DNA from 2 places in the Cytobacillus sp. BC1816 genome. Region 2 is predicted to be linked to the other one. Evidence: predicted binding sites of a transcription regulator. Region 2 holds the regulator's gene; the other holds the start of a gene.

Region 1 (7,537 bases), 1.3 Mb from region 2:
GCAGGATTCTCCTAATGGCTTATCTGCACAATCCGATAAGAAACAAATAAGATCCTCAATGAAAATAGCGTCATGTATCCATTCCCTTTCATTTATCCTTACTCTTTTTCCATTGGCAAGAGCCTGGTGAAAGCTAAATTCCTTTGGCTGCCAAGGACCGTATATGACAGGCATGTAAAAGCATGAAACTGAAATATTGTTTTCTCTAAGGATTTCAATAACATCTTCCAAGCGGCTGTGTGTTCTGCTGATGTCTTTAAGCCACTGAATAGGGAGAAGGAATGCAATTTTCACTTGCTGGTCCTTGAATTCGGACAAGTTTTTTAAAAGAAATTCCTCAATAAGCTCCTTCTCCCTTAAAGAGGCGAGCTCATTCTTTATATATAAATCGTATATATCTATAAAAATTGCATCATTTTTTATTATTTCTCTTTTAGAATTAATCCATGATGAATAGTTTTTTTCATAGAAGTTGGCATTCCGTCCGATTGCCAGGCGTTTTTCGTTGATTAAAGCATCTTCTTTATCCTTATTGAAATGAATTCCATCTATCTCACAGCCCTGTTCAAGCAGATGCTTGCACAGGCTGAATCCTATAAATTCAAACGTCCCTACTATTACTGCCCTGTCCATTTTCACTCCTCCTTAGAAGCATATTAATTTATACTATGCTTCAGGGATTGTCTTTATTTCTTTACGGAATGGCAGCAGATTTTTATAGAACTTTTTCATATTTTCTAAAGAAGTTTGTCATTTGAGAAGACATTCGCTGTTTTTTATCTGGAAGGATATAAAACACAGAGATAGGGCTATTTTCATTTTCCCATTGTATCGATCGTTTCTTTAAATAATCTGATTGCTTGTAAGCTCTTCCGCCCGCCAGTACCTGAATGATTCTGACTGGCACTTTAAGGCCCGTTGTTAGGTTTTTTTCATGCCTGCTGAGCAGATCCGCTATTTTATCCGTTTCTATTTCATATGAAACTGCCAGTTCTTTTAATAGTTTCTTGTAAAAAAATTTATGCTCTTTTTCCTGTTCAAGATGGTGCTTTAGTGAAAGGATAGGATTGATTAATACGGCTGAACGGATTAAATCGCTCATTTCATGCAATAATCTAAGGGCTACCAATGCTCCCATGCCCTCAGCAATAATATGGATCTTTTCGTTAATAATTTCCGTTCGCAGAATATGTTCATACAAGCATTTAGCCTTATCGACAGCTTGATCGTTCCCCCAGTTCCTCCCATAAAGATTTGAATAAAAAATCGTATAGCCATCTTCCCTGAGCTTCTTAATTAATGAATATTTCCCTTCATTTTGAGTCCAAAAACTGCAGTTTCTGTCAACAAAGTGCCGATCATCCCCAATAATCAGGATACCGAAACCACTAGGTTTATCTGGGTAATGAATCATGCACCATTCTGTATCCAGCTGGAAGTTCCGGCTTTCCATAGTAAAACTCCTTTGCAAGTTTGTTCATAATAATGTATGTGAGTAAAATTAAAATGAATGGGGGATTTGCCTAGTTCTAGACAAGTTCATTATGAAGCAGGATGTATCCAATCAGAGAGCTGAAAAGTACATGTATAGGATGTAAAAATAAATTTATTTCTTTAATAGCTTATGCTAATATGAAAAGGGATTAATTATGTTAGAGGTGAAATAGATGAGATTCTTTTGGACATTCTTCTGGACTTTCCTTCTTGTTCAAATGTTAACGTACGTAGTTTCTTCAATGCTTGGAGCGCCATACGATTTTGTAACCGGCTCCATTCTGGCGGTTGGGACAAGTGTTTTAATTTTTGTTGTCGCTTCCATCATTCCTGAAGGTCCTGTTGAGAAAGAAGGACTTCATTAATCTGCTGCTTATGCAGGAAATGAAAAGAGTCATCCTGATTGATTCAGGATGATTCTTTTCATTTGTTCCCTATTTTATCAGCAGTTCCATTTTGCCGTTATCTGCGGATATGACAACTTCACTGTAATCCTTAATTTCACCTGCGATTATTTTGCGGGCTAGTGCTGTTTCAACGTTCCTTTGGATAAAGCGCTTGAGCGGCCTTGCTCCATAGACGGGATCAAATCCGTTTTCTGCAATATATTCTTTGGCATTATCATTTATACTCAACTTAATATGCTGATCGGATAATCTTGCTTGAAGCTGAGTAATTAATTTTAAAACAATACTCTTTATCTCATTAAGAGCTAAAGGCTTAAACAGAATAATTTCGTCCACTCTGTTCAGAAATTCTGGACGGAAATGGCTCCGCAGCTGTCCAAGTACATTGTCTCTTGTTTCTTCGGATATATCTTCACCAGGAGAACGTTCCAGAAGAAAATGGGAGCCAATATTGGAAGTCATAATGATAACCGTATTTTTAAAATCAACCGTGCGGCCCTGTGAGTCAGTGATTCTTCCATCATCAAGCATCTGCAGGAGGATATTGAATACTTCAGGATGGGCTTTTTCAATTTCATCAAGCAGGATTACTGAGTATGGCTTCCTTCTTACAGCTTCTGTCAGCTGACCGCCTTCCTCATACCCTACATACCCCGGAGGAGCACCAATCAATCTTGATACAGCATGTTTTTCCATATATTCGGACATATCAATTCTGATTATTTGTTCTTCACTATCGAATAGTGACTGTGCAAGTGCCTTAGCTAATTCTGTTTTGCCTACCCCAGTTGGGCCCAGAAAGATGAAAGAGCCAATAGGGCGGTTCGGATCTTTAATTCCTGCCCTTGCCCTAAGGACAGCATCTGACACAAACTGCACAGCTTCATCCTGGCCAATCACTCTTTCGTGAAGAATGCTTTCAAGGCGAAGCAGCTTTTCACGTTCACCTTCAACAAGTTTAACTACTGGAATACCTGTCCACCTTGCCACAATGCCGGCAATTTCTTCTTCTGTGACTTCTTCTCTCAGCAGCCGGTCCCCTTGATTCTCGTTAACAGCACTTTCAAGATTTTTCAATTCCTTTTCCAAAGAAGGGATTCTTCCATGACGCAGTTCTGCAGCTTTATTCAAGTCATAATTATTTTCCGCTTCTTCCAGCTCACGGCGCATTTTCTCAAGCTGCTCCCGTTTTTCCTGAACTTTCTGGATTCCTTCTTTTTCAAGCTGCCATTTTGCTTTCATGCTGTTAGCCTGGTCTTTTAATTCAGCCAGTTCTTTTTGCAGGTCTGCAAGTCTCTGCTTGCTTCCTTCATCACTCTCTTTTCGTAATGCTGCTTCTTCTATCTCAAGCTGCATGACTCTTCTTGTAACTTCATCCAACTCTGATGGCATTGAATCGATTTCAGTCCTGATCATGGCACAAGCTTCGTCAACCAAGTCAATTGCTTTATCAGGAAGGTACCGGTCTGTAATATACCTGTCTGACAAGGTTGCGGCAGCCACTATAGCCCGATCGTGGATATTGACTCCATGATGGATTTCAAAGCGCTCCTTCAGCCCTCTGAGAATTGAGATTGTATCCTCTACATCCGGCTCCTGTACCAATACCTGCTGAAAACGCCGTTCCAGGGCTGGATCTTTTTCGATATACTTGCGGTGTTCCTCAAGTGTGGTAGCTCCTATACAGTGCAGTTCCCCTCTTGCAAGCATAGGCTTCAGCATATTCCCTGCATCCATTGCGCCTTCTGTCTTGCCCGCTCCAACAATGGTATGAAGTTCGTCTATAAAAAGAAGAATTCTGCCTTCGCTTTTCTTAACCTCATTTAATACAGCTTTCAATCTTTCCTCGAATTCCCCCCGGAATTTGGCCCCGGCAATTAAAGCGCTCATATCAAGGGCAAAAATGGTTTTATCCTTGAGGCCCTCAGGCACGTCTTTACGTACAATTCTTTGTGCCAATCCTTCGACAATAGCTGTCTTTCCTACCCCAGGTTCGCCTATTAAAACTGGATTATTTTTGGTTTTCCTTGAAAGGATGCGAATGACATGCCTGATTTCACTATCACGGCCAATTACAGGATCAACTTTCCCCTGTTTCACCTCTGCAACAAGATCTCGTCCATATTTTTTTAAAGCCTCATATGTTGATTCCGGATTTTGCGATGACACCCTCTGATTCCCCCTAATCTCCTTAATCGACTGCTCCACTATTTCTTTATTGATTCCATATGACTTTAAAACTGCTGCCGTTTCGGTTTCCGCTGCTGCAGCAGCCATGAAAACATGCTCAACTGACATGAAATCATCCTGATAGATCTTCATATATTTTTCTGCTTCCGCCAGCAGCCGCTGCAGTTTACCGGTTATATACAATTTTCCTTGTTCCGTTCCTGAACCAGACACTTGCGGTTTTTTCCTCAATGCTTCATGCATTTTATTATTAAAAGAATCAGCCGGTATCTGCATTTTTGACAGTATTAATGATATCAGGCTGTTTTCCTGCCCCATTAAAGCCAGGAACAAATGTGCTTCATCCACCTCCTGATGCTGCTCGCGTATTGCTATGGACTGTGCATTTAATAACCCTTCCTGAAGCCGCTCTGTCATTCGATTTAAATCCACTGTGCAACCTCCTTTTTGACCTTATTTGACCTTTTGATTTTATTATAAGCCAATCTTTTCATATGTAAAGTTTCCAGCATTTTATTCTAAGTCTAAAAAGCCATCCGCAATTGGGATGGCTCTATTTTTTATACTAATTCCCTATCTTCTTTATCAATAATCAAAATCAAGGCTTTCTTTTATACGTCCATAGCCTGTTATGATTGGATGTTTCCGGAAATTGGTCCCCAGCTCTCATTTTAAGCATTTGAGGATTATTGACATTACTTCCCGTTTCGCCAATTTCTATATAAATTCCATTATTAGGCGCTTTCTGGCCAGGCTTAAATTGTCTGTTTTGCCCCATGGTGAATACCTCCTTTAATCGTAAATCACTTATTATTATTTCCACTCTTGCATCTCTCATGAGGGAAACTATTGGCATCGCACAAAAGCAAGAAGGGGATATCACTTTACTCTGCTGTCCTTTTTATAGTTAAATGGGGGGGTATTAGATTTCATTATGGAGGATTTTACTTGTGACTGATTTTCTGACATTGCTTAAATACTTGTTTTTGGGATTATTTCAGGGATTTACAGAGCCTATTCCCATTTCATCGAGCGGGCATCTGGAGATTGCCCAGCACTTTTTCGGGCTTGACATTAAAGGCCTTAGCTTTGCCCTCCTTGTAAATACAGCCTCATTATTAGCTGTGCTGCTTATATACAGGGAAGATATTATGAGACTCATCCGAAATGGCCTTGCCTACATTACAACCAAAGATAAACAGGCCGAATCAGACTTTCGGTTTATCATTTACTTGATTATTGGGACCATTCCCGCAGGTGTCATCGGGATTTTGTTCGAGGATTTTATCGATATGCACCTTGCCAATATAAAAACAGTTGGGATTACTCTTATCGTCACAGGACTTGCACTGTGGCTGATCCGTAATTTACGCGGACGGAAAAATGATGCTGAATTATCTTATAAGGATGCAATCATAGTAGGTCTTGCGCAGGCAGTTGCCCTGATACCGGGAATCAGCCGTTCCGGTGCCACTATTGTAGCCGCAATGGGGCTCGGGATGAAACAGGAAACCGCTCTAAGGTTTTCTTTCCTTTTATATATCCCGGTAAGCGCCGGCGGAATGATTCTTGGTTTTAATGACATATTAACGGATCCCAATTTATCTGAATATGCTTTGCCCTATACAGTTGCCTTTGTTGCCTCACTGGCTGCATCTTACTTCTCTTTAAAATGGTTTATGAATATTATGGCTAAAGGGAACCTGAAGTATTTTGCAATTTACTGTTTTATTGTTGGACCGCTGGTTTATTTTCTATCTTAATAAAAAAGCCTTCTCTGCGCTGAGAAGGCTTTTCCATTATAATATCTCTGAAAGAATGGCTTTTTGAACATGAAGTCTGTTTCCAGCCTGCTGAAAGACAGCAGAATTGTTTCCATCAATGACCTCCGCTGTAACTTCCTCACCCCGATGGGCAGGCAGGCAATGCAAAAAGACATAATCTTTTTTGGCTTTTTGGACAAGATATTCATTAACCTGATAATCAGCAAAGTCTTTCAGCCTCTGTTCATTCTCTGCTTCCTGACCCATGCTCGTCCAGACATCTGTATAGATGGCATCGGCATTAGCAACCGCTTCTTCAGGTTTAGACGTTATCACTACCTTTGAACCGCTTTGTCCGGCAAACTCTTGTGATTGCTGGAGAACAGATTTATCTGGCTCATACCCTGCAGGACAGGCAATCGTGATATTTACCCCCATCTTGGCAGAAGCAATCATTAAAGAATGGGCCACATTATTGCCATCGCCTACATATACCAGGTTTTGCCCTTTTAACTCCCCATTTTTCTCTTCGATTGTAAGCAGATCGGCAAGAGCCTGGCACGGATGATAAAGATCGGTCAAGCCGTTAATGACCGGTATGTCCGCATGATGAGCCAGTTCCTGGATCTTCTTATGGGAGAAAGTGCGGATCATAATCGCATCAACATACTGTGAAAGCACTTTAGCTGTATCCGCAATGCTTTCACCTCTTCCAAGCTGCAGGTCCTGGCTGTTTAAATATAAGGCATGGCCCCCAAGCTGCAGCATACCTGCCTCAAAGGAAATTCTTGTACGTGTTGATGACTTTTCAAAAATCATCCCAAGAATTTTGCCTTTTAGGATGGATGTTTCTGCACCCTGCAGATGGGCTTCTTTTAATTGCTTTGCTTTTTCCAGCAGACTCTTAATCTCCTCTGATGAAAAGTCTGCAAGTGTTAGAAAGTCTTTTCCTTTTATATTTATACTGTTATCAGCAGCCTGAATTGAAATCATAGGACGCCCACTTCCTTTTCTCCAGTATTATTTTTAATGCCCTGCCAATCTTCAATGGATTTAACATCCCACTCGCCAGCAGACATTGATTTTAATAATGCAATAAGCGTTTCTTTTTCGCTGAAAGTCAAAATTCTGTTTTTGGTTCCCATTTCTCTCATTCTTTTATCTTCTTCACTTATGCCAGGATTATATAAGGCGAAGGTTTCCTGGGCATTCCAATCCATATTGTCTTGAGTCAAAAAAACAGGCACTACTTTAGCCTTATTAATATAATGAGTTAATTCTTCTGTTTCTGGAGAGTTTGCAATTACGACACATTTGCCTTTAGCACCATTTAAACCAGCATGGAAAGACTTTCTGATTGCTGCCTCAAAATTTGGTGCAAGTGAAATTGCCTCTCCAGTTGATTTCATTTCAGGACCCACTTTGCTGTCCAATCCCTTTAAGGCATAATTAGAGAAAACCGGGAATTTCACACATACAAATGGGAGTTTTACAGCAGCCGGAATTTCATCTTTCGACAAACTATATTTCCCAAGCAATATTTTTGTCGCAATCTCCACCAGCTGTACGCCTGTGACCTTGCTGATAATTGGTACAGTTCTGCTTGCACGAGGGTTTATTTCAAGAATAAATACCTCTTCGCCATTAACGATATACTGAATATTCATGAGTCCTTTATACTGG
Region 2 (7,537 bases):
GGGAAATTTAGTACCGAAGTTCCTGATTCCACACTGCCAAGAAAAGCCTCTAGCGAGGGAAAAGGTGCCCGTACCGCAAACCGACACAGGTAGGCGAGGAGAGAATCCTAAGGTGAGCGAGAGAACTCTCGTTAAGGAACTCGGCAAAATGACCCCGTAACTTCGGGAGAAGGGGTGCTCATTAGGGTGAATAGCCCTGATGAGCCGCAGTGAATAGGCCCAGGCGACTGTTTAGCAAAAACACAGGTCTCTGCGAAGCCGCAAGGCGAAGTATAGGGGCTGACGCCTGCCCGGTGCTGGAAGGTTAAGAGGAGAGGTTAGCGCAAGCGAAGCTTTGAATCGAAGCCCCAGTAAACGGCGGCCGTAACTATAACGGTCCTAAGGTAGCGAAATTCCTTGTCGGGTAAGTTCCGACCCGCACGAAAGGCGTAACGATCTGGGCACTGTCTCAACGAGAGACTCGGTGAAATTATAGTACCTGTGAAGATGCAGGTTACCCGCGACAGGACGGAAAGACCCCGTGGAGCTTTACTGTAGCCTGATATTGAATTTTGGTACAGCTTGTACAGGATAGGTAGGAGCCTGAGAAGCCGGAGCGCTAGCTTCGGTGGAGGCGTCGGTGGGATACTACCCTGGCTGTATTGAAATTCTAACCCGCGCCCCTTATCGGGGCGGGAGACAGTGTCAGGTGGGCAGTTTGACTGGGGCGGTCGCCTCCTAAAAAGTAACGGAGGCGCCCAAAGGTTCCCTCAGAATGGTTGGAAATCATTCGCAGAGTGTAAAGGCACAAGGGAGCTTGACTGCGAGACCTACAAGTCGAGCAGGGACGAAAGTCGGGCTTAGTGATCCGGTGGTTCCGCATGGAAGGGCCATCGCTCAACGGATAAAAGCTACCCCGGGGATAACAGGCTTATCTCCCCCAAGAGTCCACATCGACGGGGAGGTTTGGCACCTCGATGTCGGCTCATCGCATCCTGGGGCTGTAGTCGGTCCCAAGGGTTGGGCTGTTCGCCCATTAAAGCGGTACGCGAGCTGGGTTCAGAACGTCGTGAGACAGTTCGGTCCCTATCCGTCGTGGGCGCAGGAAATTTGAGAGGAGCTGTCCTTAGTACGAGAGGACCGGGATGGACGCACCGCTGGTGTACCAGTTGTCTTGCCAAAGGCATCGCTGGGTAGCTATGTGCGGAAGGGATAAGTGCTGAAAGCATCTAAGCATGAAGCCCCCCTCGAGATGAGATTTCCCATAGCGTCAAGCTAGTAAGATCCCTGAAAGATGATCAGGTTGATAGGTCAGAGGTGGAAGCGTGGCGACATGTGGAGCTGACTGATACTAATCGATCGAGGACTTAACCACATTGGTGAATACTCGGCAAATGCTTCTTCATACATTATCTAGTTTTGAGGGAACGAAGTTTCTTCAATTACATAGTCCGGTGGCGATAGCGAGAAGGTCACACCCGTTCCCATACCGAACACGGAAGTTAAGCTTCTCAGCGCCGATGGTAGTTGGGGGCTGTCCCCCTGTGAGAGTAGGACGCTGCCGGGCATCTGAAAGAGCACCTGATGGGTGCTCTTTTTTGTGTATTTGGATGATTTACCTGAATCCTAAAATATTATTCGGGCTCCCCCTTTTAAGGGAATATATCTATATGTGTCAACCCGGCCTGCATATGCGTCACTTTTTCAATTTATGCTTCACCTCGGCCCAAATATGCGCTGCTTTCACTCATTCATTTATGTCTCAGAATTGAGTTATATGCGTTACCCCTTATTCCACCGTCTGTTTTAAAAGTCAATTCCGTTCTCAGCAAAGATGAATTGTGACAAATGTGAGTTTACATCAAAACATGTTAGATAAAATCAAAAATTGTTACATAAAACTCAATTCATGCTAGATAAAAGTATCATTAACTGCACGGCAGGTTCAGACAGACATTCTTCAGGATTCCACCTCTCTATTCCCACCGAACATCAAGTCAGGACAGCTAACCAGATCACCTGTTCATCTGGTCATCAAGCCCAACACACTTCCCAGCTTCCAAAAAAACTTCTCCATCCAAGCACAAACCCGCCCAATCAAAAATATATTGTTATCGACATTAACTTCCATTTTAAGGTTTGGGAAGTCAAAAAATGGGGGAAAATTATTAATACCCGCCGATTGCAAGAAATTACATAAATCATGTATAATTAATGTCAAATATAGTCAAAGTCAGATAGGGGGAGGCCTGGTGAGGAATATATCCGACATAATTGAAAATTACCTTAAACAGGTTTTAGAGAAGAGTGAAAGGGAAATTGTGGAAATTAAAAGAAGTGAAATTGCTGATAAGTTCCAGTGTGTTCCTTCTCAGATCAATTATGTGATCAACACCCGTTTCACGATTGAGAAAGGCTATGCAGTAGAAAGTAAGCGGGGAGGCGGGGGCTTCATCCGGATTATGAAAGTCCAGTCCTATGACCATGCTGATTTAGTTGACCAAATAATTTCATTGGTGCAGAGCAGGATTGCCCAGAGCAGTGCAGAGAATGTCATTTACCGTCTGGTAGAAGAAGAGATTATAACACATAGGGAAGCTAAAATAATGCTTAGTGTTATAGACCGCTCTGTCCTATATATTGATCTCCCATTCAGGGATGAGCTAAGGGCAAGAATGCTTAAGGCAATGTTAACCACTTTGAAATATAAATAGTAGTGAGCTGGAGAGGTGACGTCATGATTTGTCAGGAATGTAACCAAAGGCCGGCCACGCTGCACTTTACAAAGGTTGTAAATGGCGAGAAAGCAGAGTTTCATCTTTGCGAGAAATGCGCACAGGAAAAAGGTGAACTGTTTATGCTGGGCAGCGGGTCTGGTTTTTCAATAAATAACTTGCTTGCTGGCCTTCTGAATATTCAGCCTGCCTTTCAGGAATCGGGCCAGGACCCTTTTCAGCAGGAGAAAGTCCTGCAGTGTGAGCAATGCTCCCTCACCTTTCAGCAGTTTATTAAAGTAGGCCGCTTTGGATGCGCCAACTGCTATGAGACTTTTAAAGATCAATTGAACCCTATTCTTAGAAGGCTTCACAGCGGAAATTCCTCACACAGCGGAAAAATCCCTGCGCGAATCGGGGGAACCATTCACCTGCGGAGGAATATTGATGATTTAAAAATTAATTTAAAAGAAATGATTGCTAAAGAAGAGTTTGAAAGAGCGGCAGAATTGAGGGACGAAATAAGGAAATTGGAAAAGCAGCTCAATGCCGATCAAAAGGGAGGGGAGTAAGCTTGTCGCTGGAACGTTTCATGAATCAAGCTATTAGCTCCTGGATGAGTGCGGAAGGCCCTGATTCCGATATTGTATTAAGTTCACGAATCAGGCTTGCCCGCAATATAAAGCAATATAAATTCCCCACTTTATTTTCAAATGAAGAAGCAGAAGCAGTCATTGAAAAAATAAAGGCGAGGGTGGAGCATTCTTCTTTTTCAAAACTAGGGGAAATGGAGCTTTTATTAATGGATCGTCTTCAGCCTCTTCAAAAAAGAGTGCTGATGGAAAAGCATTTGATCAGTCCCCATCTTGCTGAGAATTCAACTCATGGTGCCTGCCTTCTTTCTGAAAATGAAGAAGTCAGCATCATGATTAATGAAGAAGACCATATAAGGATTCAATGCCTGTTTCCGGGGTTTCAGCTTTCTGAAGCCTTAAGTATGGCGAATGAAATTGATGATTGGCTGGAGGAAGAAGCCGATTATGCATTTGATGAAAATATCGGCTTTTTAACAAGCTGTCCCACAAATGTAGGTACAGGGCTCAGGGCATCGGTTATGATGCATTTGCCGGGCCTCGTTCTCACACAGCAAATGAACCGGATTATTCCGGCAATTAACCAGCTTGGTTTAGTTGTTAGAGGAATTTACGGGGAAGGCAGCGAAGCTTTAGGTAACATCTTTCAAGTTTCAAATCAGATCACTCTCGGAAAATCAGAAGAGGATATCGCAGAGGATCTGAAAAGCGTTGTCAGTCAGCTGATTTCTCAGGAAAGATCGGCAAGGGAAGCATTAGCAAAGACTTCTAACATACAATTAGAAGACAGAGTCTTCCGCTCTTATGGCATTTTATCAAATAGCCGGATCATTGAATCAAAGGAAGCAGCACAATGCTTGTCTGATGTTCGCCTGGGGATTGATATGCAGTACATTGAAAACATATCAAAAAATATATTGAATGAGCTGATGATCCTGACACAGCCCGGATTCCTGCAGCAATATGCAGGCGGTCCGCTCAGACCGCATGAACGCGATATCCGCAGAGCTTCATTAATTAGGGAAAGATTAAAAATGGAAGATCAAGAGTTGGGAGGATGAAAATATGATGTTCGGACGATTTACGGAAAGAGCTCAAAAAGTATTGGCATTAGCACAGGAGGAAGCAATCCGTTTAGGACATAACAACATCGGAACAGAGCATATTCTGCTGGGGCTTGTACGCGAAGGTGAAGGCATTGCCGCAAAAGCTCTGTATGCTTTAGGCCTCGGCTCTGATAAGATCCAAAAAGAGGTTGAGAATTTAATCGGCAGGGGGCAGGATGCTTCCCAGACCATTCACTATACACCGCGTGCCAAGAAAGTCATTGAACTTTCCATGGACGAAGCAAGAAAGCTTGGCCATTCCTATGTAGGAACAGAGCATATCCTGCTTGGCCTGATCCGTGAGGGGGAAGGCGTGGCAGCGAGAGTTTTGAATAACCTTGGAGTCAGTCTCAATAAAGCGCGACAGCAAGTGCTTCAGCTATTAGGCAGCAATGAGTCCGGCAGCCATCAGGGAGGATCCGCAGCCAATGCGAACACACCGACACTGGATGGATTGGCACGTGACTTGACTGCTATTGCCAGAGAAGGAAGCCTGGATCCGGTTATTGGACGAAGCAAAGAAATTCAGCGTGTAATTGAAGTATTAAGCCGCAGGACGAAAAATAACCCGGTTCTGATCGGTGAACCTGGTGTAGGTAAAACAGCCATTGCTGAAGGACTGGCACAGCAGATCATTAATAATGAAGTGCCGGAGACTCTTCGTGATAAAAGGGTAATGACGCTTGATATGGGTACAGTTGTAGCTGGAACGAAGTATCGCGGTGAATTTGAAGACCGCCTGAAGAAGGTAATGGATGAAATCAGGCAGGCCGGAAACATTATTTTATTCATTGACGAGCTTCATACATTAATAGGTGCAGGCGGAGCAGAAGGGGCGATAGATGCTTCCAACATCTTAAAGCCTTCTCTGGCACGCGGTGAACTTCAGTGCATCGGTGCAACAACTCTAGATGAATACAGAAAATACATTGAAAAGGATGCGGCACTTGAAAGAAGATTCCAGCCTATTACGGTTGATGAGCCGACTGCGGAAGAATCAGTACAGATTCTTGAAGGTCTTCGTGACCGTTATGAGGCACACCATCGCGTGACGATTACGGATGCAGCCATTCAAGCGGCTGTAAAACTATCAGACCGCTACATCTCAGACCGCTTCCTTCCGGATAAAGCGATTGATTTAATTGACGAAGCGGGTTCAAAGGTAAGGCTTCGCTCTTATACTACCCCTCCAAACCTGAAAGAGCTGGAGGTTAAACTCGAGGATGTAAGGAAAGAGAAAGATGCTGCCGTTCAAAGCCAGGAATTTGAAAAGGCGGCTTCCTTAAGAGATACAGAGCAGCGCCTGCGCGAACAGCTTGAAGAAACGAAGAAAACATGGAAAGAAAAGCAGGGCAAAGAGAACAGTGAAGTGACGGTTGAGGACATCGCCAATGTGGTGGCCAGTTGGACTGGAATCCCTGTATCGAAGCTTGCCCAAACAGAAACAGAAAAGCTTCTGAACCTGGAAGAAATTCTTCATTCCCGTGTAATCGGACAGGAAGAAGCGGTTAAAGCCATTTCGAAGGCTGTCCGCCGTGCCCGTGCAGGCCTTAAAGATCCAAAGCGCCCGATTGGCTCATTTGTATTCCTTGGGCCGACTGGGGTAGGTAAAACTGAGCTGGCGCGTGCATTAGCAGAAGCAATGTTCGGAGACGAGGATGCGATGATCCGCATCGATATGTCAGAATACATGGAGAAACACTCCACATCCCGTCTGGTAGGTTCACCTCCGGGCTATGTAGGATATGAAGAAGGCGGGCAGTTAACCGAAAAAGTCCGCAGAAAGCCATATTCTGTTGTGCTGCTGGATGAAATTGAAAAAGCGCATCCTGATGTATTCAACATCCTTTTACAGGTATTGGAAGACGGAAGATTAACAGACTCTAAGGGCAGAACCGTTGATTTCCGCAATACCGTTCTGATTATGACATCCAATGTTGGTGCTGAAGCACTTAAGCGGAACAAATACGTTGGCTTTAACATCCAGGATGGGGAACAGGATTACAAAGATATGAAAGGAAAAGTAATGGAGGAGATGAAGAAGTCCTTCCGACCGGAATTCCTGAACCGTATCGATGAAATCATCGTTTTCCATGCATTGGAGAAAAAGCATCTTCAGGAAATCGTTACGCTGATGTCTGACACTTTAACGAAACGATTGAAGGAACAGGATATTACACTGGAATTGACGGATGCAGCCAAAGAAAAAATCTCCGTTGAGGGTTATGATCCTGAGTACGGTGCACGTCCGCTCCGCCGGGCTATTCAGAAGCATATCGAAGACCGCTTATCCGAAGAGCTGTTAAGAGGAACGGTCCTAACCGGGCAAAGCGTGGTAATCGATGTGAAAGATGGAGAATTTGTAGTGAAAACGGCTGAACCAAGCGGGACAGCAAATCTTCAGAAATAAGGTTAATGAACCCCAATAATAGCATCAATAGATGTTACACAGCAAAAAGGTACACGTCCCTGTTATACGTGTACCTTTTTGCACTCTTTCAGCCCATTTTTTCATTACAGCCTTAAAAGAGGTTTATTCTTCCGGTTTATGTTAATTTTAAGAGAGAAAAAGATATCAGGACAAAAACATTTTAAGACCCGTTAGAAAAGGGAATAGGAAGTAAACCATACTTCTGCCATCGCTGGTTCTTTCATGCAAGGCCGGTAATATTAAGATTTCCTTTAATGCGGCTGGATGAATGTGTACAGAGAGGGGAAGAAGTATGGCTAAAAGAAAAACGAAATTCATGTGCCAGGAATGCGGCTATGAATCGCCGAAATGGATGGGGAAATGTCCGGGGTGCGGCCAATGGAATACGATGGTGGAAGAGGTGGAGAAGCCTGCTTCAACGAGAAGAGGCGCTTTTGCTCATTCGCAGGGCTCGGCCATTGCGGCGAAAGCTACACCGATTACATCCATTGAAACAGTCAGTGAACCACGCATATATACCGATTTAATAGAATTAAACCGTGTCCTTGGGGGAGGAATTGTTAGAGGCTCCCTTGTTCTTATCGGGGGAGATCCGGGCATCGGGAAATCAACGCTTCTTCTTCAAGTGTCATCACAGCTGGCGAACAGGAAGCATTCTGTTCTTTATATATCAGGGGAAGAATCCATGCGTCAGACGAAACTGCGTGCTGACCG

Evidence for each region. The regulator CtsR, encoded in region 2, represses protease genes until heat stress. The targets are predictions, from matches to a motif close to ATGGTCAATAAAGGTCAAACA.
Region 1: clpB (ATP-dependent chaperone ClpB) is a predicted target of CtsR. The motif match lies at 4,536-4,556, and genes of this name have one in related genera.

The regions. Positions count from the first base shown of each region.
Region 1 is NZ_CP195611.1:1,403,081-1,410,617, reverse strand. Features, by position in the region: gene ACR42H_RS07465 (hypothetical protein) at 1-633, opposite strand, end outside; gene ACR42H_RS07460 (serine aminopeptidase domain-containing protein) at 716-1,453, opposite strand; gene ACR42H_RS07455 (DUF2929 family protein) at 1,668-1,859, shown strand; gene clpB (ATP-dependent chaperone ClpB) at 1,929-4,523, opposite strand; gene ACR42H_RS07445 (YjzC family protein) at 4,690-4,869, opposite strand; gene ACR42H_RS07440 (undecaprenyl-diphosphate phosphatase) at 5,042-5,854, shown strand; gene argF (ornithine carbamoyltransferase) at 5,891-6,847, opposite strand; gene ACR42H_RS07430 (carbamoyl phosphate synthase large subunit) at 6,844-7,537, opposite strand, start outside.
Region 2 is NZ_CP195611.1:105,115-112,651, forward strand. Features, by position in the region: rRNA gene ACR42H_RS00545 (23S ribosomal RNA) at 1-1,354, shown strand, start outside; rRNA gene rrf (5S ribosomal RNA) at 1,430-1,546, shown strand; gene ACR42H_RS00555 (CtsR family transcriptional regulator) at 2,232-2,693, shown strand; gene ACR42H_RS00560 (UvrB/UvrC motif-containing protein) at 2,717-3,265, shown strand; gene ACR42H_RS00565 (protein arginine kinase) at 3,268-4,347, shown strand; gene clpC (ATP-dependent protease ATP-binding subunit ClpC) at 4,352-6,802, shown strand; gene radA (DNA repair protein RadA) at 7,116-7,537, shown strand, end outside.